Linked DNA regions of Lacibacter sediminis. Each later gene encodes a partner of the first gene's protein in a complex. Links are inferred from orthologs where the notes say so. Each region holds a gene or a part of one and is shown on either strand. Other genes may lie near its edges.

Region 1 (16,478 bases):
CATCAATAAATTTCTGTTCCTGGCGAACCTTTGAATCTTTACCAGTTGCCGGATCAGTTTGTGTTCCATTCAGGTTCATTGTCTTTGTTGCTGCATCGTATTGACCTGTCATGATCATAAGACCGGAACCCAGGTTATCGATCCATGTAAGGGCAAACTGTTTCTTGGCATTGTCATAGGCCATGATACTTTTTCCGGTGAACGGCATACCCATCATAGTGCCGGAAAGATTTCCTTCCTGGTACAAGCCATTCATCACCATCTTCACCACTTCGGTTGCTTTTGATGTTGAAGGTGGCGCTCCCGGCATAAATGAAGTTACTTCAGCGTCCCAGGTTCCGGCATGGCTGGCCATCCATTTGTGCATTTCACCCGGCGTCATAAAATCCTGCCAGGCTTTGGCCATTGCCGCTGAATCCATTGGTGGTGCTTCAGGAACTGTAGTTGTTGCAGCAGCAGTTGTATCTGTTGCTGTTGATTCTGTTTTGGTTTCGTTATTGCAGGAAGTAAAAATGAACGCAACCAACGAAAACGAGAGAGCAATTCGTTTCATTTGAATATTTTTTATTGTTTTAAGGAACAATAAAATACGCAGGTTCTTTTCTTTTTGCAAGAGGAAAAAAGATGAAGCCGGAAAATAAGCGGATAAAGACTAACCCATGGCTGCGAATAAACGTTCAGCATCTGCTTTGTGAAAGAGTTGCGTGCCTGCATTCATTGTTGCAGCACTTCCGCAAGCCACACCAAACGAGATCACTTCTTTCAACGATCGGTTTTGTTGTAACATGTAGGTCATACCGGCCACCATACTATCGCCTGCACCTACTGTACTTTTCTTCTCCACTTTTGGTGCAGCTGCAAAATATTTTTCATCGCTGCTCATGAGCCACGCACCATCAGGACCCATACTTACAGCGATCAATTCTGCAAAGCCATCACGAATAGCTTGCTGTGCTGCATCAGGCACTTCATTTTTATCAAGCCATTCTACATTCAGCATTTTGCACAACTCACCAATATTCGGTTTAATCAGATAAGCACCTTTGCCTTGCAATGCCTGTAACGCCGGGCCGCTTGTATCAACGATGCAACGGGCACCAACAGTTTTTGCATTCTTAACGATCAGCCCATAAAAATAATCAGGCAAGCCCGGAGGTAAACTTCCACTGGCAATAACATATGATGGAGTAAAACTGCGAATGTGATCAATTAAGGTGATCATCGTTTCTTCCTGCACAGCACGACCGGGAAAGGTAAAACGAAACTGATGATTGGTTGATGTTTCAAGAACGATCCAGTTCTCTCTTGTTTCTACTTTTGTATCTACTGCATGAAATTCAAGATCAGCTTCTCGAAGTAGCGAACAGAGCATATCACCATTGTGTCCACCCGATGGAAACAAAGCGATTGATGCAGTTTCCAGTTTTCTTAATGCTTTGCTTACGTTGATACCGCCGCCACCCGGTTCGTTCACCACTTCGGTGCAACGGAGTTTACTTTCAGGTTTCAATGTTTCGGCGACAGAACTTTTATCAATGCAAGGGTTGAGCGTTACGGTGAGGATCATGTGGTACGTTGAAATTAATTGTATGAATGATTTTCTATTTCTGTTAAAACAAGATCGATGCGTTTACTGAGTGTATCGTAATCGGTATAACCTCTTGCAAGCAGATGGAATTTTGTTTCTGTTACCTGTATCAGTACTTGTGGGAAGCCTGTTACCTGCAATTGCTTACACAGTTGAAATTCGTAATAAGCTTTCTCTTTGTATTCTTCTGATTTAAGCCTGATGTAAAAATCGTCTGCATCAATATTATACTTTTCAAGTAAATGACGGTAAGCTTCGTTATCCGTTAGATCTCTTCCTTCATAGTGCAGACTGTATTGCAGATCGGAAGCAAATTGTGCCTGTTGCTCAGGAAAAAGTTCTTTAAAAATACTTAATGCAATAGCCGGCTTTTCAGAAGAAGGAAACCAATCGCTTTCTTCAGGATTTTTGATATGCCAGAGATAATCTTCGCCAAACTTTATTCCTGTATAGTCTTCCACGGTTTTGTAAGCTTCCTGAATATAACCAGCCGTTACACGGATATGCACCGGTTGCTCAGGTAAGATCATTCCGCCGCTTAATACTTCGCAATGAAGTTTTTGTTGATATGCCTCGCTGATTTTTTTTATAACAGGACTGAAACCGTAACACCAGCCGCAATATGCATCGTAACAATAGATCAAGATCGGTTGCATACTTCAAAGGTAAATTGTTATGCAATATGAATTTTCATCACCACAAAATCACTCCCTGTTTTACCCGAAGGGAAATGTTGTAGGCATGCTCAAAATTTTCCAGTGGATTTTTTGACAGGATGAGAAAACTAGCCTCATATCCTTCCTGCAGTTTTCCAATTTTTCTGTTTGGGAAAATGGCAGCAGGCGTAACCTCACACCACATTTTCAGCAATTCAAGATTGCTGTAAATATTCAGTTTGCGTAAGTATTCAATTTCTGTTTGGGCAGTAAGATTGTAACTATCGCAACCAACCGTAACAGGTACACGATACTTTTTTAATAGCAGCAGGTTCTCCTTTTGTACATTCGTCTGCGCTTCACGTTGCTGATTACTCATAGGCTTTATCTCTGTTTGCAGCAACGAATAAGTAGGATCAACATGCACTCCCTTGCGTTTCATACTCCGTGCAATTTTTGCTGTAAGCTTATAGTATTTTTCTGTGTAACCATCTCTCCACCGTACCTGGTAACCGGGTAAATGATTGATCTCATCAACTCCTGCTGCTAATGCAACTTGCAGATCACTTGGTGTTTCTGCATGTGCACTTACTTTCAATCCTGCTGCATGTGCTTTTTTGGTAATAAGTTTTGCCAGTTTAGGATCAATTCCTTTTTTGCCGTTGAAAAGGGTATCATCTTTTCGCTCTTCATATTCTTCTGAAAAGATGAGATAGAATTTAATGAAGCCCGGTTTTTGTGAAAGAACAAACGGCCACTTTTTTTCCAGTTCTTCTTTTGAATTGATTAGATAGTATGCTTCTCCTTCAAAACTTTTTGTTGTCCAGCCGGGCAATGCTTTTTTATAAGTTGTGCCCAGCATGTAATTGTAAAGTGTAGTTGGATGCCCCCCATTTGCAGTAAGTCCGCCATTGGCATAGATCACATCCACACTTCGTGGATGATTGATCTTACTTTGTATTTTATTGGTTGCAAACGGAATACTATTTGGATTTTTGATGTAGAAGATGCCATCAGCGACGTAACGTTCAATAAACACATCAAGGTCCTGGTCGGTTTCAGGTGAATGATTATGTGCTTCACCAAAAGCCGGTATGATGTATTGCTGTTTAAGATCAACAACTGTATCTACTGATGATGGGGCACTCTTTGTAAGTAATCCGTTTACACTATAAAATTCAGCAGCAACAAACTCTTTACCGTTAAACCACTGCCCGTTAATAAAGCGAATAGATTTTACCTGCGCTAAAACAGCGAGTTTTGTAAAGATGCAAACAATCAATAAGAAAAAACGCATCACCGTTTTTGTTTAATGGGCTTCTAACCAGTTATCACCTGTTCCTGCTTCTGCAATAACCGGTACTCCATGTGTAAGCGGCATAGCAGTTTGCATACATTCAATGATCAATGCTTTGATACCTTCTGCTTCTTCCTTCAAGACATCAAATACCAATTCATCATGCACCTGCAGGATCATTTTACTTTTGAATGTACTCTTTTTTAATGCATCATGTGTTTTGATCATTGCAAGTTTGATCATATCGGCCGCTGTTCCCTGTATGGGTGAGTTGATGGCATTTCGTTCTGCATAACCACGTACAGTAAAGTTGCTCGAGTTAATATCCCGTAACCAACGCTTGCGGCCCATCAAGGTTTGCACATAGCCATGTTCACGTGCAAAGTTCACGGTATCATCCATATATTTTTGAATACCTGCAAATTCCCGCTTGTAGTTATCAATGATCTCTTTCGCTTCTGTCCTGCTGATGCCTAAATTATCGGCCAGACCAAATGCACCTTGTCCGTAAATGATACCAAAGTTTACACTCTTGGCTTTATAACGCATTTCTTTGGTTACATCTTTCTCTTCGATCTTGTATACTTTGGCTGCAGTTGCTGTATGAATATCTTTTCCTTGAATAAATGCATCGCACATAGCCGGGTCGCCACTGATAGCGGCAACAATACGCAATTCAATTTGTGAATAGTCGGCACTCACCAACACATGATTCTCATCTCTTGGTACAAATGCTTTACGAATTTCTCTTCCACGTTCTGTACGTACAGGAATATTCTGCAAGTTGGGATTATTACTTGCCAAGCGACCGGTTACTGCAACAGCTTGTCCATATGTAGTGTGTACTCTTCCTGTTTTACGATTAATCAGTTGTGGCAATGCATCAACATACGTTGATTTTAATTTCGTCAACTCACGGAATGCAAGAATATCTTCAACGATAGGGCTTGTGTGCGCCAACTTCAGCAATACATCTTCGCCTGTTGCATACTGTCCTGTTTTTGTTTTCTTCGCTTTGGGATCGAGTTTTAAATGATCGAACAATACTTCACCTAACTGTTTTGGTGAAGCAAGGTTGAATTTCAAACCGGAAGAACTGTATACCCGTTGTTCAGCTTCTTTGGCGTCTTTATCGAGTTGCTTGGAATATTCATTTAAGAAATCAACATCCACTCTGATTCCTTCAAACTCCATATCGGTGAGCACTTTCACCAATGGATTTTCTACTTCATAAAACACACGCTCTACTTCTTTTTCCTTCAACAATGGAAATAAGGATTGTTTTAATTGCAAAGTGATATCGGCATCCTCGGCTGCATAATCAGTGATCTTCTCTAACTCCACATCACGCATGGTTCCCTGTTGTTTAGAAGTAGAGTTTTTTGGAACTTTTTTGCCGATCAGCTCCTCAATATGTACAGGCTCATAACCAAGAAACTGTGCGCTCAACTCATCCATGCTGCGCTTACCTTCAGGCTCCACAACATAATGCGCCAGCATGGTATCAAACAGCGGACCTTTCAATTCAACATCATACCATTTCAATACCAACAGATCGTATTTGATATTCTGCCCGATCCATGTTTTGCTTTCATCATCAAACAACGGTTTAAAAATGGACAGCACTTTTTTTGTTTCTGACTGATCAACAGGGCAAGGAACATACCATGCTTTATGTGGCTGGTACGAAAAACTCATTCCTACTATTTCACAATCATTTGCATCAATGCCTGTTGTCTCGGTATCAAAACAAATTTCCTTTTGTGTTGATAACTCAGCAACCAATTCTTGCATTGCCACTTCCGTTGTTACGGCGATGTATTCGTGTGGAGTATTATTGATATTTTTTGAAGCGCCAAGATCCAACACAGCAGTGCCTTCTTCCTGCTCTGCAGTTTCTTCAGCTTCTGTAGCATCAGTTGACGCAAAGATTTCTGTTTGTGCAGATTTTGGTGGCGCCTTCTTTTCTTTCCGCACTTCGCCCATTGTGGTGTCTATCACATTACCGAACAGATCTTTCTGTACGCCAACAGGTGCTGTGCTGAATGCATTAAAGTCATCACCTAAAATTCGTTTGCCAATTGTTTTGAATTCCAGTTCTGCAAACACTGCTGCCAACTCTTCTTTGTTCCATTCTTTCAAACGAAAATCTTCTTCATGAAATTCAACAGGTACATTGGTAATAATTGTAGCGAGTTTTTTACTCATGATAGCAAGATCTTTTCCTGCTGCAACTTTTTCGCCCATCTTTCCTTTAATGTTAGCAGCATTGGCCAATACATTTTCTAATGTTTCATACTCAGCCAACAGTTTAGCTGCGGTTTTTTCGCCCACACCAGGTATGCCGGGAATGTTATCAACCGAATCACCCATCATACCGAGTATATCAATTACCTGGCTCACATTTTTAATTCCCCATTTGGCACACACTTCTTCGGGACCCATGATCTCTACATCACCACCTTGGTATGCAGGTTTATAAATTTTTACTTTTTCGGTTACAAGCTGACCGTAATCTTTGTCGGGCGTAACCATAAACACTTCGTAACCGGCAGCTTCACCCAGTTTGCTTAATGTACCGATCACATCATCCGCTTCATAGCCGTCGCTTTCAATTACCGGAATATTAAATCCTTTAATGATGCGCTTAATGTCGGGGATAGCCAGCAACAGATCTTCGGGAGCTTCCTGGCGGTTGGCTTTGTATTCTGCAAAATCGGTGTGGCGCTCGGTTGGTGCAGCCGTATCAAAACAAACGGCCATGTGTGATGGCTTTTGTTTGGTAATGAGTTCGATCAATGCATTGGTGAAACCAAACTGTGCATTGGTGTTTTTTCCTTTGGATGTATTACGTGGACTACGAATAAGTGCATAATATGCACGGAAGATGAGAGCAAACGCATCGAGCAGAAAAACTTTTTTATCATTGGCCATGCCGCTAAGGTAAGCTGCCTGCAGAGCTATCCCAACTATCGCTGCTTAATTTTTTATAAACGACAAAAGCCCCGTTTTATAACGTGGTTTTTTAGTAAGCAAAATAAAAACAGGAGGTGGTGGAAACCACCTCCGCAAAACTTACATTATGAGAAAATTCAACACCGGCAGCAAATAAAAATATAGGGTACGGATCGCCGGTTCGTTGACTGCTTAACGAAATAGTTGATGTACAATATGTATTGTGAAATTACTTGCCGCTATTTTCAGCGAGCTCATTCTCTAAAGGCTTTGCTTCCTTAGATTGTTTTTGAGCTGTTTGCTGTTTTGAAATTTCAGATTTACCTGCAACGACACGTGCCAGGAAAGAATCTTCTTTGTAGAATACGTTCAAATAAATAGCGAAGAGGAAAAATACGAATGAGAAGAAACGCAATGGCTTTTTCATGACATTTGGATTTAGTTTTTTCAAAAGAATTGGACAATTCAAATGTAGAAACAGATTTTGAATTATGCAACACTTAGAAATCTATTTTCAAAAATTCAGGGTTAGTACTTAAAGCCATTTCGGTAAATTTACGGTCGGCTGAAATCCGCTACTGTATTGAGTTACAGCACTCCTTCTTCAATTTCTTCCCACAGGTCACGATAGCATTGTGCAGCGTAACTGCTGCGTGCAAATTCTTCTAACGGAGCTTTGTGTACACCCATTTTTTCTACATCACTTAAATAAGGAATATAGTTTTCAAAGAAGCGTTTGTCTTTATATAATTCTTCCATCACTTCGTTGTGCATATTGCGTCGCAGATCGGTCATGGTGAAGAAGCAAGTCATTTTTTTCTGATCGATATTCTTTTCTTTAAAATAATCTTTCACCATGTGATAGGTGCGAACAGAAAGTGTTGTTGGTATGATGGGCATCAAAACAATATCAGATGCATTAAAAATATTCTCCGCTAATGAACTTAAACCCGGAGGGCAATCAATGAAGATAAAATCATACTCACTCTTCAATTGTTTTAAGATGGTTGCCAACCGTTTTTTTGATGCCTGCATTTCATCGATCATCACATCATGCGCCTTCGCAGTTATATCAGCAGGAATAATATCAAGATTTTCATATTCTGTTGCCATGATGCTGTCAGCCAGCTCTGCATCTTTTCCAACCACATCTTTCATCACCACTTTTTGTTTCGGTTTTACTTTATAATAAAACGAAGTGGCGCCCTGCGGATCAATATCCCATAGCAAGGTTTTGTAACCGTCTTTTGCTGCGAGGTATGCAAAGTTTACGCAACTGGCAGTTTTACCAACACCTCCTTTGAGGTTAAATAAAGCAAATGTGAACATGGCTGATTTTTTTGAAAGAGCTTCAAGTTAAGAAAAGACGGGGAGATTTTGGCAGGGCATATAGCAAGTTACATCAGCTTATTACCAGATGGGGGCATAAGCATGATCGTTAGAAGAAACCCTTGAACATAGTTTGAAGCCGCTGACGGGTTATCTATTTCTTCATTGTGTCCAGTTCTTTCTGTAATCTGAACATTTCATCCCGTAAACGTGCAGCTTCCATAAAATCCAGGTCACGTGCTGCTTTTTCCATTTGCTTCTTGGTTCTGGCAATCGCTTTCTCCATTTGCGGAATAGTTTGATATATTTCCTGGTCTTCGGCTGCTTCTACTAATTCACCATCGGGAGCAAGCGCATATGATTTTGCAGGATCGTAGCCTTTAATATCAAGCACAGCCGTCTGCCCCATCACCTGTTCAATACTTTTTTTGATGGTACGTGGTGTAATGCCGTGTTCAATGTTATACTGGATCTGTTTTTCTCTTCGTCTGCTTGTTTCTTCAATGGTGCGGCGCATGCTCTCCGTCATCTTATCAGCATAAAAGATCACCAATCCATCGACATTACGTGCAGCACGACCAGCGGTTTGTGTTAAACTTTTTTCATTACGCAGGAATCCTTCCTTATCTGCATCAAGAATTGCAACGAGCGATACTTCAGGTAAATCCAATCCTTCACGCAAGAGGTTTACACCCACCAACACATCAATAACGCCCAAGCGGAGATCACGCAAAATTTCAATTCGCTCCAACGTGTCCACTTCGCTATGAATATATTTTGATTTGATATTGATCCGCTTCAGGTATTTGTCCATTTCTTCTGCCATACGTTTGGTTAATGTTGTAACCAATACACGATCACCCTTCTTTACCCGCTTATCAATTTCATCCAGCAGATCGTCGATCTGGTTTACACTTGGCCGGATTTCGATCGGCGGATCCAACAAACCTGTTGGACGAACAACCTGCTCTACTACCACACCACCTGTTTTTTCTAATTCATAATCATCAGGAGTAGCACTAACAAACACAACCTGGTTGAGCAAACTTTCAAACTCGTGAAAGTTCTGCGGACGGTTATCCATTGCACTCGGTAAACGAAAACCATAATCAACCAATACCAGTTTTCTGCTTCTGTCGCCACCATACATACCACTTACCTGCGGAATGGTTTGATGACTTTCATCAATGACCATTAAATAATCCTTCGGGAAATAATCCAGCAAACAGAACGGTCTTGTACCTGGCGTACGTCGATCAAAAAATCGGGAATAGTTTTCAATACCGTTGCAATAACCAAGCTCACGGATCATCTCCAGATCATAATCGGTGCGTTCTTTCAATCGTTGCGCTTCAATGTATTTGCCTTCACGTTTAAAGTACTCAACCTGTGCAGCCGCTTCGTCTTGTATTTCATAAATAATCTGTTGCATCTGGTCTTTTGGTGCGATGTATAAGTTGGCCGGGAAGATGGCAGCGTTCTCAACTTTACCAATTCGTTTTCCTGATTTGATATCAATGGTTTCGATCTCTTCAATTTCATCACCAAAAAAACTGATGCGGTAACCGAAATCGACATAAGGAAGATTAATATCAACGGTATCGCCTTTTACACGAAATGTACCCCTTGTAAAATCACCTTGTGTGCGGCTGTATAAACTATTCACCAATGAATGCAGAAAGCCTTGTCGTGAAAGTGTCTGTTTCTTTTGAATACGGATGATGCCATTTTCAAAATCAACCGGGTTACCCATACCATAAATGCAACTCACACTCGCTACCACAATAATATCTCTTCGTCCGCTTAACAATTCACTGGTAGCCTGTAAACGCAGTTTGTCAAGCTCTTCGTTTATGCTGAGATCTTTTTCAATGTAGGTACCACTCACAGGCATATATGCTTCGGGTTGATAGTAATCGTAATAGCTTACAAAATAACCCACAGCATTATCAGGAAAGAATTGTTTGAACTCACCATACAACTGCGCCACCAATGTTTTGTTATGTGTAAGCACAAGCGTTGGCCGTTGTACATTCTGGATCACATTGGCCATGGTAAATGTTTTACCACTACCTGTTACACCAAGTAAGGTTTGGTATTTCTCCCCGTTTAAAATTCCTTCGGTAAGCTGTTGAATAGCCTGCGGCTGATCGCCGGAGGGAGAATAAGGTGAATGAAGTTGAAAAGGCATCTGCAAATTTAGTGACTGTTAGGTTCATTTGCTGAATAGCTTAACTGCAGATAAGTTTACTGTTTAGAGATATCTACAACCTGATGGTGTCGCAAGCGAGTAAAGAAGTTACAAATCACTGCAATAAAAAACCGGCTTTCGCCGGTTCACAATTAATTGTTATTGTTATTTCCTCCGCCTTGTCCGCCGGGGCCACCGCCGCCATTACGTCTTTTCTCCATCTGCTCCTGCATTTCTTTTTGCTTCGCTTTCAGTTTTTCTTTTTGCTCTGCATTTAATATGGCATCGATCTGCTCACTGTATTTTTTGCGGATCTCCATCATCTTTGTACGCTGTTCTTCACGACTGAGTGAGCCGTTACGAAGTGCTTCCATCTCTTCACGTTGTTTGTCCTGGATGGCTTTTACTTTTTCCTGCTGGTCTTTGGTTAAGTTCAGATCCTTGTACATATCTACACGTGGACCTCTGCCTCTTGAAGTATCAGCCGGTGGCTGCGCCTGTGCCATTGCACCCACACAGATAAAAAGGAATAAAAATTGGAGTACTTTCATTGTAATAAATTTTAGTTTGAACAGGATTAGACGGTAAGTCTCAAAAAAGTTTACGCCGTCTGTAAAAAAACTTTATGAATTATCTCGCCCACGCCTACCTGTCGTTTCACCAGCCCGAGTTACTCGTGGGTAATATGATCAGCGATTATGTGAAAGGCAAAAAGAAATTCGACTATTCGCCAGGCATTCAACAGGGCATCGAACTCCATCGTATTATCGATTCATTTACCGACGATCATGCAGCCACCAAAGAAGCAAAAGAAGTTTTCAGACCACATTATCGTTTATATGCAGGGGCTTTTGTTGATGTGGTATACGATCATTATCTCGCCACCGATCCATTGATTTTCAATAATGATTCACTGGAAGAGTTTGCGGCGAATACCTATACAATGCTTGAACCTTATACTGCTGTTTTCCCAGAACGGTTTGCACGCATGTTCCCTTATATGAAAACACAGAACTGGCTTTACAACTACAGTAATAAATGGGGAATTGAAAACAGTTTACACGGAGTAGTGCGGCGTGCAACTTACTTAACCGAAAGCGCAACAGCCTTTGCATTGTTCGAAGAACATGATGCAACCTTGCGGAAATGTTACCAGGCTTTCTTTCCGGAAATGATTGCTGTGGTAAAGAATTGGATAGAGGAAAAATAGGTAGGACATACTTATACAGTCTGCTCAAATAATTGCAGACTTGAAGAAGTATGCCCTACCTGATCAACAATCTTAATGAATATGAGAATCGTAAACTAAAAACTGTTTGAATCGTTCAACACAAGCCCTCTCCAACATTTCCCTATCGTCAGGGTGTGCAATTTCAATCAAGGCCTTTGCACGTTGACGTAAATTTTTTCCATACAAATGTGCAATGCCATACTCTGTTACCACGTAATGAATATGTCCACGTGTAGTTACCACACCAGCACCTTGTTTTAGAAATGGCACAATGCGGTTTATTCCTTTTGCAGTGCGTGATGTAAGTGCAATAATCGGCTTACCGCCCTCACTCAATGCAGCGCCACGCATAAAATCCATTTGTCCGCCAATACCACTGTATTGAGTTGTGCCAATACTATCAGCACAAACCTGTCCGGTAATATCAACTTCAATGGCACTGTTGATGGCCACCACTTTTGGGTTACGACGGATCACATGCGGATCATTTACATAATCAATATCAAGAAATACAAACGCAGGGTTGTCATCAACATAATCATACAGCTTGCGTGTACCTAATGCAAAACCTGTTACTGTTTTATTCGGGTGGATTTTTTTATTGACGTTGTTGATGACATCTCTTTCAACCAGATCGATAATACCATCGCTGAACATTTCGGTATGTACGCCGAGATTTTTATGATTGTGTAAGGATTTGAATACCGCATCGGGAATAGTACCAATACCCATTTGCAGGGTGCTGCCATCTTCGATCATACCGGCAATGTATCTGCCGATCTGCATTTCATCTTCACGCACTTTCACACCATAATCCACTTCAGGTAACGGTTCTTCACAATACACCATTGATGTAAACCGTTCAGTATGGATCAAACTATCACCGTGTGTACGTGGCACATTTGGATTCACCTGTGCAATAATATATTTGGCGGTGTTCACGGCGCTTCTTGCAATATCAACACTTACGCCCAGTGAGCAATAGCCATGTTTATCGGGTGGCGATACATGTACCAACGCTACATCAATTGGCAAATGGCCTTTATTGAAGAGGTCGGGAATATCGCTGAGAAACACAGGAATAAAATCGGCCCTGCCTTCATTTACCGCTTTGCGTACACTGTTACTCACGAACATACAGTTGATGTTGAAGATGCCTTCGTATTGTGGCTGGTCAACGGTAATATCTCCCTGCACGGTAATGAATACCAGCTCCACCTGCTCGAGTCTGTGCGACTGCTTAGCCAGTTCACGTAATAAATAAAGGGGGGTTTGGGCGCTGCCCTGAACAAACACCCGTTGGCCGCTCTTAACCACGGCGAGGGCCTGTTCTACTGATTGGTAATGTATATGCTTGTACATGATCGAAAGATTAGAATGCAAAAATAAAATACAACAAAGCCTTTGAAACTGCCAACAAACAGGATAAATGGTGATTACGGACAGCAATCTTTGGGCTAAATTTGCGTTCTCAAAACAACCTCCGGGAGAAAAAAGCAGTCATAATAACTGTCACCAATAAAATAAGATCCAAAAAACAGAACGTATGAAATTGTTATCGATGATTTTTTTATTTGTTGCGTTTGGTTTTACAGCAACAGCACAGAACGGAAGCAAATTACCGCCATTGGACAAATCGCCGATGGATATGTCGTATTATCCTGTGAACTATCCTGTTCTCCGTATTCAGCCGAATAAAGTAACCGAGCCCTTGATTGCCCGTGTCATTTACAGTCGACCTTCAAAGAGTGGCCGTAAAGTATTTGGTGAGTTGGTGGAGGATGGAAAGATCTGGCGACTGGGTGCCAACGAAGCAACAGAGATCGAGTTTTACCGTGATGTAAAAGTTGGCGGCAAAACGGTAAAGAAAGGTCGTTATACCATGTATGCTTTAGAGAGTGCAGCAAAATGGACGGTGATCATCAATAAAGATACTGATGTGTGGGGCGCATTTAAATACGATGCAAGTAAAGATGTGGTGCGTATTGATTGCCCTGTTACAAAAACAGCCGATGTAACCGAATCATTTACGATGCTGTTTGAAAAAGTAACCGACAAAAGTATCAACCTCATTATGGATTGGGATGAAGTGATGGTGAAAATGCCGATTAGCTGGTAAGTAAGAGTTACGAAGTATGAAGTACGACGCGAACTAAAGTTTCATCAGTTTGATAAATAGTTAATAAAGCTCTGCAGAAATGGAGGGCTTTTTCTTTTTGGTTTATCTGCATTGAAGTTCGATTTTTACAGCATGTGTGGAATTGCAGGAATTGTTTCAATGAACCCTCATCATGTTTCAGCAGAGCGTTTGAAACAGATGACGGACGCTATTGCCCATCGTGGGCCGGACGGTGAAGGTTTTTGGTTGAATGAAAACAAAACAGTTGGTTTGGGTCACCGACGATTAGCGATCATTGATTTAAGCGAAACAGGTAAACAACCAATGCATTTCCCGTTTCCCACCGGAGAAGCACGACCCGATATGGTGGAGAGAGGCCCACGTGAAAGGGCACGTTACAGCATTACTTACAACGGAGAGATCTACAATTACCTTGAACTGAAAGAAGAGTTAAAGCAGAAGGGATATACCTTCTTTACACATTCTGATACAGAAGTTATCCTGGCTGCCTATGACTATTGGAAAGAAGAATGTCTGCAACAGTTCGACGGGATGTTTGCGTTCGCTATCTGGGATGATAAAGAACAAACACTGTTTACTGCACGTGACCGTTTCGGTGAAAAACCATTCTATTATTTTTTTGATGGCGAACAATTTGTTTTTGCCAGCGAAATGAAAGCATTGTGGGCAGCAGGTGTCGAAAGAACAATTGATCACAGCATGCTGCTCAACTATATTGGTTTGGGCTGGGTGAAAAATCCGGCCAACCTGTCGCAGACTTTTTATGAAAACATCAGCGGCTTGCCACAATCACATTACCTGAAATTAGACCTGCGTAATGGGAAAAATGAAATTGCACAATACTGGGATCTTGATAAAGAAACACAATCAACTTTAACCAAAGCAGAAGCTGCTGAACAGTTTCAGCAGTTGTTCAACACATCCGTAACAAGAAGATTACGGAGCGATGTTGAAACAGGCACATCATTGAGCGGAGGCTTAGACAGCTCATCAATCGCTGCAATCATCAAATCTCAAAATCCAGGTTCCAAGTTCCAGGTATTCACTGCTTCGTTTCCCGGTTTTGAAAAAGATGAAACAGCTTATGCCAAACAGGTAGCGAATCAATTTCAACTGCAACATCATTTTGTTACACCAACGGCAGAAACATTATTCAATGATATTGAAAAATTAATTCATCACCAGGAAGAACCATTTCAATCTTCGAGCATCTATGCACAGTTCAAAGTATATGAACTGGCGAAACAACAAGGCATTAAAGTGATTTTAGATGGACAAGGCGCTGATGAAACGTTAGCAGGTTATCATAAATACATTCACTGGTTTTTGCAGGAGAAGATGCGTGAATCGTCTGTCGTAAGTCATGAGTTGAATGCCTTTGCAAATCACAATATTCCAGTTAACTGGAGCTGGAAGAATAAACTGGCTGCACGGTTCCCGGAAATGGCAGCGGTACAATTGGAAAACAAAGCCAATAAACAAATACTGAATAATAAATTCATTGCGAATAACTATCGCAAAACGAATTTCAATAAGAAAAGTATTTTCAAACCAACCGTAAGCAAGCTGAATGATCTGCTTTACTATAATACCATGCGGCTGGGCTTGGAAGAACTGCTGCGTTATGCAGATCGTAACAGCATGGCACATGGCGTGGAAGTTCGCTTGCCTTTTTTATCGCATGATTTGGTGCAATTCACTTTCTCGCTGCCTTCGCATTACAAAATTCAGAACGGGTACACGAAATATATCCTGCGTGAAAGTATGAAACAGGTGTTGCCTTCTTCCATTGTTTACCGAACCGATAAGATCGGCTATGAACCTCCGCAACAGCAATGGATGCAATCTGCAGGTTTTATGGAATTGTTGCAAACCAGCCGTCAAAAACTCGTATCAGAAAATATCCTGAAGAAAGAAATCCTGAAACAACCAGTGAATGCACAATCAGCACATGCTGTTAAGAATGATGACTGGCGTTATTTCTGTGCGGCGCATCTGTTGTAATTCCTCATCTTTGCAATCCGTCCGACGAGAGCGTCTGACGAAAAAAATATACATTATGAAACTAGATACTAAAATGATCCATGCCGGTTCACATCCCGATCCTTCAACCGGCGCTATTATGACCCCCATTTATCAAACCAGTACGTATGTGCAGGAAGCGCCGGGTGTCAACAAAGGATTTGAATATGCAAGAAGCCAGAACCCGACCCGTTTTGCATTGGAAGAAGCAGTGGCCGTAATTGAAAACGGAAAGTTTGGTTTGGTGTTTGGCAGTGGTGTGGCTGCAACAGATGCAGTGATCAAACTACTTGCACCCGGTGATGAAGTGATCGCAGCAAGTGATATGTATGGTGGTACGTATCGTTTGTTCATGAAAGTGTTTGAAAAGTTCGGATTGAAATTTATTTATGTTGATACCACCAATCCTGAAAATGTAAAAGCAGCGATTACTGCCAATACAAAACTCATTTGGTTAGAAACACCAACGAACCCGTTGATGAATATTACCGACATCAAAGCAGTTTCTGTTATCGCCAAAGAAGCGGGATCACTGCTTTGCGTTGACAATACATTTGCATCCCCTTATTTACAAAATCCGCTAGATCTTGGTGCTGATATCGTGATGCACTCTGCTACAAAATATCTTGGCGGTCACAGTGATGTGATACAAGGTTGTTTGGTGATGAATGATAAAGATCTACGTGAAAAACTATATTTCATCCAGAAAAGCTCTGGCGCAGTTCCCGGACCAATGGATTGTTTTCTTGTGTTGCGTGGTATTAAAACATTGGCTGTGCGTATGAGAGCGCATTGCGCCAACGGTGCAAAAATTGCACATTGGTTAAAAGCAAATCCAAAAGTGGCGAAAGTTTATTGGCCCGGCTTTACTGATCATCCCGGTCATGAAATCGCAAAAGCACAAATGCGTGACTTTGGGGGTATGATCAGTTTTGAATTAAAAGATGACAGTATTGAAGAAGCAAGAAGAGTATTATCATCCACGCATTTATTTGCATTGGCTGAAAGTTTAGGTGGTGTGGAGAGTTTGATCAATCACCCGGCAAGTATGACACATGCATCAATCCCC
Region 2 (16,640 bases), 4.6 Mb from region 1 along the record:
TGTAGCCTACCTCAACACATTCCGTTGGGGAATGGAAATTCCGGGATTTGTTTTCGCTAATCTTTTGAACTATAACGAAAAAAATATTGCCGAAGCATCTTCACATGAAAGTGGTCATACCTTAGGTTTGAATCACCAAACCTTGTATGATGCGGATTGCAACTTCAAATATGAATACAACCCAGGTACAGGGGCAAATGGAAGTGCAACAAGCTGGGCTCCTATTATGGGCAACAGCTATGGTAAAACACTCACACTTTGGCACAAAGGAACAAGCACACAGGGTTGTACTAAATTACAGGACGACTTATCAATTCTTGCAGGTACTGATAATGGCTTTGGATATAAGGAAGACTTAGTTGGTAACACAACACGCACTGCCACTGCCTTGCCTATGTCAACAACTATCTCAGCGAACAGCCAGCCAACAACAGGTTTTAATGTAAGCAGCGAGATCAACACTTCATCAGATGTTGACATCTTCCGTATCGATATTACATCCGACACACGTTTGCAACTATCTGCAACACCATCTGCAAGTGGTTCAACCAAACCAAATGTGGATATGCAAATGGCCATCCTCGATTCAAGAGGTAATACTATTAACATATACAATCCGGCAACAACATTAAATGTTGCGATCGATAGTTTTGTAAGTGCAGGAACTTACTATCTGCGGTTAACAAACGCAGCCAACTCAAACGTATCTACTTATGGCATGTTGGGAGATTATAGCGTAAGCGGTGCTGCTCTTCCTTCAACTCTTCCGGTACAAAGCATGAAGCTGAACGGAAAAGCAAACAATAACAACCATGAACTGAACTGGAACATTGTTGCCGATGAACCAATTGAGTCGATCTTGATTGAAACATCAACAAACGGCATGAGCTTTAGCAGCCTGCAAAATGTAAACAGCAACAGCACAAGTTTCGGTTACCAACCTTCAGAAAAGAAAACAATCTACTACCGCCTATTGGTTACAACCGCCTCACAATTGAAATACTACTCTAATGTAGTTGCTCTCCGTGAAGTTGGTAGCAAATCAAAAGTGGATGTGGTTACCAATATTATCAGCAAAAATGAAATTGCGCTTAACAGCAACGGTTCTTACAATTGGCGTATTATTGACATGAGTGGTCGTGCACTGGCAAATGGCCGCACAACAACCGGCTTTAACCAGTTACAGCCCGGCACACTCAACAGTGGTATGTATCTGTTACAGATCATCGATGGAGGTGACATCATAACAGAAAAAATAGTAAAACACTAAGTTTTTCGATAGTCATAGTTTACCACTGGAACCAGCTGCCCCCTAAAAAGGGCAGCTTTTTTTATCAACCCTTTGCTTACATTTGCTATTATCAAGTTTATGGAATATAACACAACAAGAAATCATTTAACCATTCGTGAGTACGGACGACATATCCAGAAAATGGTTGATCATATCATCACAATTGAAGACCGCCAGAAGCGACAAGAGCAGGCACAAGTGGCAATTGAACTGATGGGCTTTTTAAATCCGCACCTGAAGAACGTAGAAGATTTCCGTCATAAATTATGGGATCACTTGTTCCTTATTTCTGATTTTAAATTGGATGTAGATAGCCCCTACCCGATTCCAACAAGAGAATCATTGAAAGCAAAGCCTGAACGTTTGCCTTATCCTAAACGTTACCCACGTTATAATCACCTCGGTAAAAATATTGAAGTGATCATCGATAAAGCTTTGAAAGAAGAGAACCCTGAAAAGAAACAGGGCTTTGCCAATGCAGTGGCTTATTACATGAAACTCTCTTACAACAACTGGCACAAAGAAAATATTCATGACGATGCAATCCAGGCTGAGTTAAGTGCAATTACAAAAGGTGAACTGGAGTTTAATAATCGTCCTTTTGTACGTCAATATCGCCCAAGCGATGACTTCAGAGAAAACCGTGGTGGCAGCGGCGGCGGTGGAAAATTTAAAAAACATTTTCAGCAACGCAGTGGCGGTGGTGATGGAAGAAGAGATAACAGAGGTGGAGGCGGTGGAGGCCGTGACAACCGTGGCGGCGGTGGTGGAAAATTTAAAAAGAGATATTGATCTTAGTGCTCCAAAATTTTTAGAAGGTTAATAAGAAATGTTCTTGTTAACCTTTTTTATTTCCCTGTACTTTGTAACATCCAAACCTTATCAGGCAATACACTTAAACATTTTAACTACAAGTCATGCATTCTTTTGAAGTAAGAGGCGGTAAAAAACTTAAAGGCGAAATTGTTCCTCAGGGCGCCAAGAACGAAGCATTGCAAATCATCAGTGCTGTTTTGCTTACTCCTGAAAAAGTAACCATTACAAACATTCCTGATATTGTTGATGTAAATCTTCTGATTGAATTATTGGGTGAAATGAATGTGAAGATCGAACGGCCGCAACGTGATACTTGCATTTTCCAGGCAGATGATGTAGATATTGATTACCTGCACAGTGAAACATTTAAAAAGAAAAGTGGCAAGCTTCGTGGAAGTGTGATGTTGGCCGGACCAATGCTTGCCCGTTATAAAAAAGCATTTATTCCAAAGCCTGGTGGCGATAAAATTGGAAGACGAAGATTAGATACACATGTCATTGGTTTTGAAAAGTTAGGTGCCGCATTTAACTATCATTCAGAAGATGGCTTCTTTCATCTCACAACAAAAAAGTTGCAAGGTGTAAACATGTTATTGGATGAACCATCTGTAACCGGCACTGCTAATATTGTAATGGCTGCAAGTATGGCAAGCGGTACTACCACGATCTACAATGCAGCGTGTGAACCTTACATACAACAACTTTGCGCCATGCTTAATCGTATGGGTGCAAAGATCAGCGGAGTAGGAAGTAATTTGTTGAGTATTGAAGGTGTTGACTATTTAGCTGGTACAGCTCATCGCATTTTGCCTGATATGATCGAAGTTGGTTCCTTCATAGGTTTGGCAGCAATGACACAGAGCGATATTCTTATTAAAGGTGCAGGTGTAGATCAGCTTGGAATCATTCCTGAAAAATTTCGTCAGCTGGGTATTCAACTGAACATTGATGGAGATGATATCCATATTCCCGAACAGGAGTTATATGAAATACAACGTTACTTCGATGGTGGTGTACTGACTATTTACGATCATCCGTGGCCGGGTTTTACTCCTGACCTGTTGAGTATTGTTCTGGTAACTGCTATCCAGGCAAAAGGAAGTGTATTGATTCATCAGAAAATGTTCGAAAGCCGTTTGTTCTTTGTAGATAAACTGATTGATATGGGTGCGCAAATTATTTTATGTGACCCTCATCGTGCTGTAGTAATTGGTTTGGAACGTGAACAAAAGTTGAGAGGTATTACCATGAGTAGCCCCGACATACGTGCCGGACAGGCATTACTGATCGCTGCTTTAAGTGCTGAAGGAAAAAGTACTATTCAGAATATTGAACAGATCGACAGAGGTTATCAATACATCGATGAACGTTTACGAAAGCTCGGTGCAGATATAAAGCGAATTGAAGGTTGATACTTGAATATAAAAACAAAATGTGCTAAATAAAAAAGACCCCGATCAGTTGATCGGGGTCTTTGATTATATCTCTTACGCCATTTGAGCGTTCATTGATTTTGATTGTTTCTTTCTTTCTTCTTCATCCAAAATCACCTTACGCATACGGATGTAGTTTGGTGTAACTTCAATACACTCATCAAACTGAATATACTCCATACACTCTTCCAACGTCATCAACGTTTTTGGTGCCATGCGTGTAGCATCATCAGTTCCACTTGCACGGTGGTTGGTTAATTTCTTTGGTTCAGTTGCATTTACAACCAGGTCGCCCGGTTTAATGTTTTCTGCAATGATCTGTCCGGCATAAACTTCTTCAGCAGGATCAACAAAGAAAGTACCACGGTCTTGTAATTTATCAATAGAATAACCGGTTGTCTTAGCTGTGTTTTTTGAAATCAATACACCATTGTTTCTTCCGGGGATACTACCTTTCCATGGTTTGTATTCGTTGAAGCGATGCGCCATTACAGCTTCACCAGTTGTTGCTGTGAGCATTTGTGTACGCAAACCAATCAACCCTCTTGATGGAATTTCAAATTCCAGATGCTGCATTTCACCTTTGGTTTCCATGATCAGCATTTCACCTTTACGGCGGGTAACTAGATCAATTACTTTACTTGCGAATTCCTGCGGTACATCTACCACCAGTATTTCATAAGGCTCACATTTTTTACCGTTGATTTCTTTGGTAATTACCTGTGGCTGACCAACCGTTAATTCATACCCTTCACGACGCATGGTTTCAATTAAGATACCAAGGTGAAGAATACCACGGCCATAAACCATCAAGCTATCACCATCATCACTATCAGTAACACGGAGCGCAAGATTCTTTTCCGTTTCTTTCATCAATCTGTCACGTAAGTGACGGCTTGTAACAAACTTTCCGTCTTTACCAAAAAACGGCGAGTTGTTTACACTGAACAACATATTCATTGTCGGTTCATCAACACTGATCACCGGTAATGCTTCCGGATTTTCTGCATCCGCCAATGTATCACCAATATTAAAATCTTCCACACCAACTACGGCACAAAGATCACCTGCAATAACTTCTGTTACTTTTTTCTTACCCATTCCTTCAAACACATACAGCTCTTTCACTTTCAGTTTTCTCACTGTTCCGTCTGCCTGCATCAAAGCAACCTGCTGATTTTCTTTTATTGCACCACGACTTACTTTACCAATGGCAATACGCCCGAGGAAAGAAGAATAATCCAATGATGTTAACTGCATTTGCAACGGACCTTCCGCAACTTTAGGTGGCGGCACATGCTTAATAATACCATCTAACAATGGGAAGATATTATCGATCTCAGTTAATGAATCGTTGAACCAACCATTCTTTCCACTACCATAATAAGTAGGGAAATCTAATTGCTCTTCAGTGGCATCAAGGTTAAAGAAAAGGTCGAATACTGAGTCATGCACTTCATCAGGACGACAGTTCGGCTTATCAACTTTGTTGATCACCACAATTGGTTTCAAATTCAACTGAAGTGCTTTCTGTAACACAAAACGTGTTTGTGGCATCGGGCCTTCGTAAGCATCTACCAACAGAATTACACCATCTGCCATTTTCAACACACGCTCCACCTCACCGCCAAAATCGGCGTGACCCGGAGTATCAATAACATTAATTTTTACATCATTATATACTACGGCTGCATTTTTAGAAAAGATGGTAATGCCACGCTCTCTTTCAAGATCGTTGCTGTCCATGATCAGTTCACCAGTATCCTGGTTATCACGAAACACCTTGGTTGCGTGTAAGATTTTATCCACCAAGGTTGTTTTTCCATGGTCTACGTGAGCAATGATTGCTATGTTACGAATATTCATATTCAATGTGTTAGGCCGAAACGGTTGGTGTTCTTGCCTTTTTTAAGGCGGCAAAGGTACGGCATTTAAGCGGGGTGGCAAGGGAAAAGGCGGTTAATGTTTGGTTATGGAAGCCTTAGCCGGATACGAGCATTAAGCATCAGAATTTGGAGTTGACTACGGCCAATATCGGTTGACATGCCGCATTAGGCGCTCTTTTGCACAGCAAATACACATTTACCTGCCGTAACAATTACATAAGACAACCTTCACAATCATTTCATGTTACTGTTTGTAATTCACTAAAACATTTTAATTATGGAAAAGCATGTGATCGATATTACAAGAAATCTGCTCAACAGCGGCGCATTCAATCATCTTTCAGATGCTGCACTTACAAGATTGCAGTGGCTGCTGATCGGCCGGTCAACTACAAACAGGGCAAGCCAGTTGATGCAATACTGGTACAGCGGTAATTATTATTCACAAGGCGTGCCTCAATACCTTTTGCATAGTTGTAACATGGTATTGTTGCAGGCAGGCAAACCAGCTGTTGATGTGTTTGTGGCTGATGAGATGGATGCGTAAAGCTGTTTTAAATTTTGAAAGACTGATCCATCCTGATTTCTCGAAAGACAATTTTGTCTTACAATAAATTCTTTCCCACAAAAAAACTTCTCCGCTTTGCATGCTGTAATTTCGCCCAATGATCGATTACTTAAATGGACTGAATGAGCGGCAGAAAGAAGCAGTAACCACTATTGATGGCGCATTAATGATTGTGGCGGGCGCAGGCAGTGGTAAAACAAAAGTACTCACCACACGTATTGCCCATCTGATGGCGAAAGGTGTGGATGCGTTCAATATATTGGCGCTGACTTTTACCAACAAAGCAGCCAAAGAAATGAAGGAACGTGTGGAGCATATCCTTGGTAACCATGAAGCAAGAAATTTATACATCGGCACTTTTCACAGTGTGTTTGCACGCATCTTAAGGAGCGAAGCAACCAAGATCGGCTATCCATCGAACTTTACAATTTATGATACAGACGATGCAAAGAGTGTGATCAAAACAGTGATCAATGAAATGAACCTGGATGATAAACACTACAAACCATCTACTGTTTACAACCGCATCTCATCTGCAAAGAATGCATTGGTAAATGCAGAAGAATATAAAACTGATTGGCATATACAACAGGAAGATATGCGATCGAACCGCCCTGCTATTGCACAGATCTACGACAGTTATGCAAAACGTTGCTTTAAAAACGGGGCAATGGATTTTGATGACCTGCTCATCAAATTTTATGAATTGCTGAAAACTGTTCCTGAAAGTTTAAGTAAATACCAACGTCGTTTTAAATACATTATGATCGATGAGTACCAGGATACAAACCCTGCGCAGTACGAGATCATAAAATTACTCGGCGCCATGCATGAGAATGTTTGTGTGGTGGGTGATGATGCGCAAAGTATTTACAGTTTTCGTGGTGCAACTATTGAAAACATTTTACAGTTCCAGAAAGATTACGACAATGTACACCTGGTAAAACTTGAACAGAATTACCGCAGCACAAAGAATATCCTGAACGTGGCGAACGAAGTTATTGCCAACAATAAAGGACAGATCGAAAAAACATTGTTTACGGATAATGGTGATGGTGAGAAGATACGATTGGTTCGCACGATGACCGATAATGATGAAGGAAAGTTTGTGGCTGATACCATTCAGGAACAAAAACTCCGCAATCATTACCGTAATAAAGATTTTGCTATTCTCTATCGCACCAATGCACAAAGCCGTGCATTTGAAGAAAGCCTGCGCCGCATGAGTATTCCGTACATCATTTACGGCGGCATCAGCTTCTATCAACGTAAAGAAATCAAAGATTTTATTGCTTACCTGCGTTTGATCGTAAATCCGAAAGATGAAGAAGCGCTGAAAAGAGTGATCAATTATCCGGCAAGAGGTATTGGAAAAACAACCATTGATAAATGCGTGTTGTATGCCAATGAACAAAACATCAGCATGTGGGAAGTGTTGACAAAAGCACAGCAGTTTGGTTTTAAAGCTGGCACACTTGAAGCGATTGATCAGTTTGTAACCATGATCCGCAGTTTTGCAAGTATGTTCCAGAAAAACAATGCATATGAAGTAGCTGTGCATGTTGGTAAACAAACCAATCTTGTAAAAGAGCTCTTTAACGATAAAAGCACTGAAGGTTTACAACGTTACGAGAACATACAGGAGTTACTCAACTCAATAAAAGAATGGGTGGATGATACAGCAAACCGCCAGCAGATCGATGATGATGGTGTAATGATTGATGAACAGGACCCTTTTGCTGCAAGCGACCCTGCCCAAAAAGAACTTTCATTTGATGCTCCTGCTTCGCCACAACAAACAACGTCAAATGCTGTAACATTGGGTGCATACCTTCAACAGATCACCTTACTTACAGATGCAGATGCAAAAGATCCCGATGCAGACAATGTAAAACTCATGACCATACACGCTGCAAAAGGTTTGGAGTTTGAATGTGTGTTTGCTGCAGGATTAGAAGAACAGCTCTTTCCAAATGCACTTTCAATAAACACAAGAGAAGAATTGGAAGAAGAGCGTCGTTTATTTTATGTGGTGATCACAAGAGCAAAGAAAAAACTTTGGATCTCTTATGCCAATACACGTTATAAGTTTGGGCAGATCGTACAAAACGAACCAAGTCGTTTCTTAGATGAATTACCGGAAGATTTTATTGATAAGAGTTATGCCGGTGGCGGTTCAAGAAACCAGGGATCATCATTTGGCAGTGGCTCGGCATTCGATCGGTTGAAAGGTGGATTCGGCAATAAGAGTAACGATTATGATGATGTAGCAAAAGCTGAGAAGCGTTACGGTGCGCCACCCAAAACAGCATCATCAAAACCATCTTTTTCAATAACGCCTGCAAGACCACAAACAATAGAACACAAACCAGACACTGATTTTGTTGCTAGCGATACAAGCAATCTGCAGGAAGGTCAGCGAGTGGAGCATCAGAAATTCGGCTTTGGTGAAGTAGTGAAAATGGAAGGCAGTGCACATAATCCCATTGCCACTGTAAAGTTTGAACTGAATGGTGAAAAGAAGATCATGTTGAATTATGCAAAACTGCGCATCGTGAGCTAAGTGTTTACGAGTGGAAAGAAAATAAATAAGAAAGAGCCATCGTATTACGACGGCTCTTTCTTATAATATCAGATGAACAGATCAAAATAATCCATCCACACTAAAGTAGCGTTCACCAGTATCGTAGTTAAAAATTAATATACGGCTGCCCTTTGGAATTTCAGGTAATTTCTTTGCTAATGCAGCCATAGTTGCACCACTTGAAATTCCCTGGAAAATCGCTTCTTCTTTCGCCGCACGTTGTGTATACGTAAACGCATCATCCTTGGTCACTTGTATTACACCATCCAGAACATCTCTATGCAAATTGGCTGGAATAAAGCCCGCACCAATACCTTGTATGGGATGTGGAGAAGGTTCACCGCCGCTAATCACCGGAGAAAGTTCAGGCTCAACAGCAAACACTTTCAGGTTAGGGAATTTCTTTTTCAATTCACGGCCAACACCGGTAATATGTCCACCAGTACCAACACCGGTAATTAAATAATCCAAGCCTTCGGGAAAATCATTCAATATTTCCTGTGCTGTTGTTTTCACATGCACATCAATGTTAGCCGGGTTATCGAACTGCTGTGGCATCCAGCTATTAGGTGTTGCTTCTACAAGCTCAGTTGCTTTTGCAATAGCACCTTTCATCCCTTTTTCACGTGGCGTTAATTCAAACGTAGCACCATAAACGCTCATCAGCTTACGACGCTCGATACTCATACTTTCAGGCATCACCAAAATGAGTTTGTATCCTTTCACCGCTGCAACCATTGCCAAACCAATACCCGTGTTGCCACTGGTTGGTTCAATGATCACACTGCCTTCTTTCAAAATACCTTTTGCTTCGGCATCTTCAATCATGCTTAATGCAATACGGTCCTTAATGCTCCCACCGGGGTTTGCCCGTTCCAGTTTGCTCCATACTTCCACATCGGAAGAGAACAAACGGTTAATGCGTACATGCGGTGTGTTTCCTATTGTTTCTAAAATGCTGTTCGCTTTCATTGTCGCTTATATTTTTATATGATAAAATTGAGAGGTTCAGTAAAATCTTTTTTGTCGGCTACAACAATCTGGTTTTTTGTATACACAACACTGTGCGGTATTATGCTTTCCGTAACCCATGTGTTGCCGCCCACAATACTATCATGACCGATGACCGTTTTACCGCCAAGAATAGTACTGTTGGCATAAATTACCACATTATCTTCAATAGTGGGATGACGCTTTGTTTGTGCATCTTCTTTACGTACGGCCAATGCACCCAATGTTACTCCTTGATAAATTTTTACATTCTTTCCAATTACGGATGTTTCACCGATAACCACACCTGTACCATGATCGATAAAGAACGGACAACCGATCTGTGCACCGGCATTTATATCAATACCAGTTCTGCTATGTGCCAACTCACTCATCATGCGTGGAAGAATAGGAACATTGTGTTTGTATAATGGATGTGTGAGCCTGTACATAACAATCGCATAAAAGCCGGGGTACGACAAAATCACTTCTTCAACAGAGTAGGCAGCCGGATCAAACTCAAGTATCAACTCGGCATCTTCTATCAATTCTGCTTTAATGTTTGCCAACTCATCCAGATAGGCGTTTGTAATGGCTGATACATCTAACTCATATCGTTTAGAAAGAGGAGTAAGTATTTCAGTCAACTGTTTTCTAAGTGAAATATTTGCGCTGCATTGCTGCTCTGTATAAGCCTCTGCATCGCCAACCATCGGGAAAAGACAATTGATCAAATCTTCCGTAAAGGTAACCACAGCATTCCTCGACGGGAAATTGCTGCTGAGCAGATAGCCGGGAAAAGCACTCATGATAAAAAATTTAAACGTCCTCTGAAATGGCAGGCAAACGAACGGTCAGTCACTTTCGCAACAATCGATCATGCGAAAATAGGGCTTCTTTTATTTAGTCTACTAATTCAGTTGATTTTTAGCAATTCTGCAACCGTTCTGCTTCCAAATATGACAGAGAACCAACAAAATACTTTATTGCAGCGCCTTTTTCAAGGCTTCTACCGTTTTTTTATCGTTACCGATAAAGATCTTGTCGTTTAAAATGGTTACGGGACGTTTAAGAAAAGTATCTTCTTCCAATATGTAGTTCTTGTAATCTTCTTCGGTGAGTTTTTTATCCTTCAGCCCTAGTTCTTTGTACTTAAGTGCCCTTCTGCTGAACAATGCTTCGTAACTACCCGCAAGCTTCTTCATTTCTTCCAACTGTTTGGCAGTGATCTTTTCATCACGGATGTTTTGGAATTCAAGTTTGGCTTTATCAGCACCCGTTTCTTTAATAATTGCCTGGCAGGTTGTGCAATGGGCGAGATGGTACATTTTCTTCTTCATGAGCAAAAAAACAAATTTGCATGTAACTTAAACGAAATTTCTGCTACATATACGTTTACGCAAACCATTTGGTTGAATGACCACCAACGTTGAACAGAATTTCCTGCTGGTAGTGCAAGAGCATCAGGGCATTATCAGAAAAGTATGCCATCTCTATGGCCGCAATGATGCGGACAGGGACGACCTGTACCAGGAAATCGTTATTCAGCTATGGAAAGCATTTGGTAGTTTCCGTGGCGATGCCAAGATCAGTACATGGATGTACAGGATAGCTTTGAACACCGCCATCAGCAACCTTCGTAAACAGTCGAGAAAAGTAGCACTCAGTTTTCCTGAGTTTATTCCAAGAGAAGAAGCAGATACAAACGAAGAAAGGATCAAAGAAGAAAACCTCCGGCAAATGTATGCAGCCATCGCACGGTTATCGGAAGTGGAAAAAGCAATTGTAATGCTTTATCTCGAAGACAAAAGCTATGAAGAAATGGAAGAAATTCTCGGTATCAGTAACGGCACGCTGCGTGTAAAAATGAACCGTATCAAAGACAAATTACGTACACTCACAAAAGCAGAAGCTTATGGAGCTTGATCAGTTAAAAGAAATGTGGAGCGACGTGGGGCAAAGCAAAACCTCAACTTCTGAACAGGAGTTGCAGACCATTTTGCAAAAAAAGTCGAAGAGTCCCATTGCCAAAATGAAACGCAACCTGTTTATTGAAATGTTGATCGTAGTGGTTCTTTACAGTTCCAGTATTCTTCACTATTTCATTAAATTCAAAGGAGCAATGTTAAGTCTTGCATGGCTGATGTTGATATCAGGTCTTCTTTACATGATCTATTATGTACGAAAACGAAAACTGCTTCATGAAATGGAGTGTGTTACTTGTGAAGTGCGGTCCAATCTCCAATTACAGGTTCGTACCCTCCAAAAATATATCCGGTTTTATCTTGTGGTGGGTACATTGCTGTTCCCGTTTATCATGCTTACCTCCGGTGTGATTATTTTTCTTTATGATCCGAAAATGCAAGCCAACTCTGCAAGCGTATCGTTCTGGCCATTTTTTCTTGGCCTTTTGGTCATCACAGCTATACTTACAATTCCCATGTATTTTCTTAATAAATGGTATGTTCGTAAGCTCTACGGACAACATGCTGAAAAGCTGAAACAGATCGTAAACGAAATGAGTGAAGAAGAAGATTAAATTTACAACTATGAAAAAGCTCCTCATCAGTTTGTTCAGTACATTCCTTATTGTTTCAATAGGCTTCGGTCAGGCAGAACCGAAAAGCAGTTTGCTTTGGGAAATTACAGCCAGCGACCTTAAACAACCATCTTATTTATTCGGCACAATACATATCATCTGCAAAGAAGATTTCTTTTTACCACCGATCGTTACAGAAAAATTCACCAATGCAGAACAGGTTTTTCTTGAATTGGATATGGATGATCCGATGATGATCTTAAAAATGATGCAACTGCTGCAATTACCAAAAGGACAAACCATCAAACAGCTTTTTGGCGACAGTGCTTTTAAAACATTTGACGAACAGTATAAAAAAATAACAGGCAGTTCTGCCATGATGTTCAATACATTCAAACCATTTATGCTCATGAGCATGCTCACCGAAAAATCATTGAGCTGCCCGTCAAGAGAATCTTATGAGCAAACATTCATTGCAATGGCTGCTAAGCAGAAAAAGAATATAAAAGGTCTTGAAACAATTGAAGACCAGGTGGCAGTGTTTGATTCTATTCCTGACAGTACAGAGATTGCAAACCTGAAAAGTATGGTGGTTGATTTTAATAAAGGTGTGGAAGAGTTTAAAAAACTGGTTGCAGTTTACAAAACACAGGATGTTGATTCCATTTATAGATTAACAAATCAGTCGCCTGAGCTTATGGAAGCGGAGAATGAGCTGCTGGTGAAACGAAACAGCAAATGGGTTCCTTTAATGAAAAGCAGTATGCAGAAAACAGCATGCTTCTTTGCTGTTGGTGCAGCACATTTGGGTGGAGATATTGGTGTAATTGCTTTACTGCGAAAGCAGGGTTACACAGTTAAGCCAGTGAAGTTGTAACCAACACGCCATCCTAAAATACAGCGGGTGACTCACCGTAGCATTCAGTAATTTATCTTCGTGCTATGCAGCACTATGCTATTTTTCTTTCCAACACTTTCAACAAACAAAATTTTATTCAGCAACTGTTGGATAAAAAAGCACCCGGTTTATTTGCTTCATTCAACAGTTCTGATGCTGTTCTATTCTCTGCTTACACTGTGCAGCAATATTTATTGGAGGAGGATATTCATGGTTATAGCGGTATTGAAGCAACAAGGAAGCAAACGCTACGTTCCATGTCGAGTGGTGAACAAAAGAAAGTATTACTCCAGCATTTATTATCATTAAAACCAGGCGTTCTTATTTTAGATAATGTATTCGACAATTTGGATACCGCTGCACAGACATCATTTAAAGAAGAATTAAAACTTGCTGGAGCACACACACTTCTTATTCAACTTACACATCGAAAGCGTGATCTTCTCCCCTTTATTGAAAACAGGTTAATGGTTAGTGCTGGTGAGTTTGTTCCTCTTGAAGGCAATACTGATGATGAAATTCATGTTGATGATGCACCTGTACCCTCTCCTTTGCATCACTACAAACTTTCCACAACAGAACTTGTTCGCTTTACAGATGTACATGTTAGTTATGATAGCCGACAAGTATTACAACAGATCAACTGGAGAATTAATGCCGGTGAATTCTGGCAATTAAAAGGACCGAACGGTTCAGGCAAAACAACCTTGCTCACCATGATCACCGGCGATAATGTAAAAGGTTATGGGCAACAACTCTATATTTTTGGAAGAAAAAAAGGTAGTGGTGAAAGTGTGTGGGATATTAAAGATAAGATTGGTTATCTCACGCCTGCTATGACAGATCTTTTCAGCACAAGACATACACTACTGCACATGATCGTATCGGGATTTGTTGATTCTATTGGTCTGTATACAATTCCAAGCGATATGCAACTACGTTCTGCCTATGAGTGGCTGCAATTATTACAATTACAACATAAAGCTAACACAGCTTTTTCAAAACTTACACAAGGTGAACAACGCTTAGCATTGGTTGCAAGAGCAATGGTAAAACACCCGCCATTATTAATTCTCGATGAGCCTTTGATGGGGCTTGATGCTACAAATACAGAAAAAATTATTCAGCTCATCAACAAACTTGCTGCTGAAACAAGTACTGCTGTGTTGTATGTATCACATCAAACAGAGAAAGGTTTGCAGCCGCAAAAAGTATTTGAGTTGCTGAAAACAGAGAATGGTTCTATTGGCACTATACACGGCTAGAGGTGCCAACCGGGTACTATCATATTTACTATTTCATTCGTTGGTATATCTCCTCTTCTTTTTCATAAAAGAAAGATAAGTGCATGTTCTTTTGAATAAACGATTTTAATTCTGCGGAGCTACTGAATTGTTCATCGATGTTTTCTGTAACGGCATTGAGTGTTATGCGTGAACCATTTTCAGATACTTCAAATTTATACAAGCAATAGCTTGCATCTGATCCTTGTTCTTTTAGCTCAGAAATATTCAGGAATTTAACAGCATCAACTTCTGAGAGAAAAGCTTCATATTCTTCCGGCGTATTATCTTCTTTTGGTTCTTTCTTTGTTTTGCTGATATTGACAATGTAATCTGTTTTCCTTTTGATCATGATGATCTCATCACTCGAACTTTTCGGTTCCCACTTGCCAAGCAGCTCAGCAGGAAACTTTACTGTTGGTTCACTGATTGGCACTTCTGTTTCATAAGGGCATCCCATCAACAGAAAACAACATGCTGCCATCGCAACAAACTGCACCAACTTTTTCATATGAATTGTTTTGAGGTTAATTAAACTGTTCGTGTCACCCAACAGGTGATTCATCAGCCATTTAATTTTTACTTAACGAAAGTATATCTATTCATCCTCTCAACCAATGCCTTCCGTTAGAATACCGACAAATGAAAAGGCCCTCCGTTTCGCATTGCTGCTAACGAAAGGCCGGTACTTACAAACAAACCCGAAGTTTACGAAGCTGCTGCTCCGTTTTGAATTTCTTTTATCTTTTCACGAATCTTCGCTTCAATTTCATTGGCCATACCCGGATTGTCAAGCAGGAGATTTTTTACTGCATCTCTACCTTGTCCAAGCTTATCGCCATTGTAGCTGTACCAGCTACCGCTTTTCTGAATAATAGCAAGATCAACACCCATGTCAATGATCTCACCTGTTTTACTTACACCTTCACCAAAGATGATATCGAACTCAGCAGCTTTGAACGGAGGAGCCACTTTATTCTTTACCACTTTCACTTTTACACGGTTACCAATTGCTTCATCGCCATCTTTGATCTGGCTCATACGACGGATATCCAAACGAACCGATGCATAGAACTTCAGCGCATTACCACCTGTGGTTGTTTCGGGGTTACCGAACATCACACCAATTTTTTCACGCAACTGGTTAATGAATATGCAAATCGTATTTGTTTTATGAATCGTAGCCGTAAGCTTACGCAAAGCCTGGCTCATTAAACGTGCCTGCAAGCCCATTTTGCTATCGCCCATCTCACCTTCCAATTCACTTTTTGGAACCAAGGCTGCAACGGAGTCGATTACTACCACATCTAGTGCACCGGAAAGAATTAAACGATCGGCAATTTCCAATGCCTGTTCGCCATAATCCGGCTGAGAGATCAGCAGATTATCTACATCAACACCCAACTTTTGTGCATAGGCACTGTCAAATGCATGTTCCGCATCAATGATGGCGCAGATGCCGCCCTTCTTTTGTGCTTCAGCAATAATATGTGTAGCGATGGTTGTTTTACCACTACTTTCAGGTCCGTAGATCTCAATCACTCTTCCTCTTGGTACCCCACCAATGCCTAAGGCAGTATCAAGACCAATTGAGCCGGTTGAAATGGCTTCAATTTCATTGACACCTTTTTCATTCATCATCATTACACTGCCTTTTCCGTAATCCTTGTCAATCTTGTCGATGGTGAGCTTTAACGCTTTGAGCTTCTCGGTATTAACATTGACGCTCTCTTTACTCATTTTTTCCTTTTTTGGTTTCTCCAAAATTAAAGTCTCTTCCATAACGGGTTTGTTTTGTTTGTTCACACTAATTTGTTTAGCAAACGTAAAACTAATTATTTTAGAAGCCAAATATTTTAGCATTTTTTTCATGGAGCCAGCTTTGTAGTGCACTCATGACATAAAATAAGGGTAAACCGCAAGTGGTGGTTTGACCGTCTTTTTCTATTTTTATAACTCACATTGAACTATGTATTGATGCCTGTACGTTTTTTCTGTTTTACCCTTTTCTTTTTACAGTTTACACTTGCCTTTGCCCAAACAAATGAAAGTCGATTGCCAGCTTCTTTTATTTCTGAAAGAAGCAAAACGCAGAATAGTTTTTTTTCAAATACTAATTCGAAAGTCAAATCACCAACCAGATTAAAGCAAGAAATTCAACGAATTTCTTTTAAAGACACTGACACTTGTCAAACTTTTACTTACAAAGAAAAAATTGGTATAAATGGGAACAATGAAGACGTTAATTGCTCAGCAGCAATTGGTAATGGAGATATTGTTTTTGGTGGCAGCGTACAAAAAAACGGTACAGCGGAAACAGATGCATATCTCTTTTGTTTAAATGCCGGAGGT

What was found.
Region 2: the proteins of uvrB (region 1) and H4075_RS00970 are in contact, whole or in part, in a crystal structure (PDB 7EGT), measured with the Thermus thermophilus proteins. The link is inferred for Lacibacter sediminis from one-to-one orthologs. Residues at the interface, in WP_096411307.1 of Thermus thermophilus: Glu23, Leu25, Arg26, Asp27, Gly28, Glu29, Arg30, Phe31, Arg55, Glu326, Asp327, Phe328, Glu379, Ser382, Gln383, His398, Gly400, Arg401; in WP_096412145.1 of Thermus thermophilus: His654, Arg656, Phe657, Gln666, Asp668, Glu669, Lys680, Arg681, Leu682, Ser683, Lys685, Tyr686, Ala687.

Annotation. Positions count from the first base shown.
Region 1 is NZ_CP060007.1:4,806,725-4,823,202, forward strand. What follows is about bases 7,499-10,401. They hold uvrB (excinuclease ABC subunit UvrB), read right to left. Parts: upstream 10,017-10,401; coding sequence 7,980-10,016; downstream 7,499-7,979. Other genes in these bases: H4075_RS20360 (ParA family protein), read right to left, coding at 7,499-7,825; H4075_RS20370 (Spy/CpxP family protein refolding chaperone), read right to left, coding at 10,169-10,401. Outside these bases: H4075_RS20330 (DUF1579 domain-containing protein), read right to left, coding at 1-553; H4075_RS20335 (1-phosphofructokinase family hexose kinase), read right to left, coding at 653-1,567; H4075_RS20340 (DsbA family protein), read right to left, coding at 1,582-2,244; H4075_RS20345 (amidohydrolase family protein), read right to left, coding at 2,282-3,541; polA (DNA polymerase I), read right to left, coding at 3,554-6,475; H4075_RS20355 (hypothetical protein), read right to left, coding at 6,726-6,923; more of H4075_RS20360, read right to left, coding at 7,085-7,498; more of H4075_RS20370, read right to left, coding at 10,402-10,567; H4075_RS20375 (acyl carrier protein phosphodiesterase), read left to right, coding at 10,642-11,226; H4075_RS20380 (acetyl-CoA hydrolase/transferase family protein), read right to left, coding at 11,299-12,609; H4075_RS20385 (DUF2911 domain-containing protein), read left to right, coding at 12,794-13,366; asnB (asparagine synthase (glutamine-hydrolyzing)), read left to right, coding at 13,499-15,391; H4075_RS20395 (cystathionine gamma-synthase), read left to right, coding at 15,354-16,478. UniProt on the Escherichia coli protein: The UvrABC repair system catalyzes the recognition and processing of DNA lesions. A damage recognition complex composed of 2 UvrA and 2 UvrB subunits scans DNA for abnormalities.
Region 2 is NZ_CP060007.1:200,913-217,552, reverse strand. Bases 5,760-8,824 are described here. They hold H4075_RS00970 (ATP-dependent helicase), read left to right. Parts: upstream 5,760-6,091; coding sequence 6,092-8,557; downstream 8,558-8,824. Other genes in these bases: cysK (cysteine synthase A), read right to left, coding at 8,639-8,824; H4075_RS00975 (hypothetical protein), read left to right, coding at 5,760-5,973. Also shown: H4075_RS00995 (T9SS type A sorting domain-containing protein), read left to right, coding at 1-1,270; H4075_RS00990 (DUF4290 domain-containing protein), read left to right, coding at 1,370-2,083; murA (UDP-N-acetylglucosamine 1-carboxyvinyltransferase), read left to right, coding at 2,209-3,519; translational GTPase TypA, read right to left, coding at 3,595-5,406; more of H4075_RS00975, read left to right, coding at 5,704-5,759; more of cysK, read right to left, coding at 8,825-9,550; serine O-acetyltransferase EpsC, read right to left, coding at 9,565-10,377; H4075_RS00955 (arsenate reductase family protein), read right to left, coding at 10,552-10,908; H4075_RS00950 (RNA polymerase sigma factor), read left to right, coding at 10,985-11,494; H4075_RS00945 (hypothetical protein), read left to right, coding at 11,484-12,107; H4075_RS00940 (TraB/GumN family protein), read left to right, coding at 12,118-12,984; H4075_RS00935 (ATP-binding cassette domain-containing protein), read left to right, coding at 13,050-14,270; H4075_RS00930 (hypothetical protein), read right to left, coding at 14,299-14,799; recombinase RecA, read right to left, coding at 14,997-16,070; H4075_RS00920 (T9SS type B sorting domain-containing protein), read left to right, coding at 16,266-16,640. UniProt on the Escherichia coli protein: A helicase with DNA-dependent ATPase activity. Unwinds DNA duplexes with 3'-5' polarity. Translocates on single-stranded DNA with 3'-5' polarity. Initiates unwinding more efficiently from a nicked substrate than double-stranded DNA.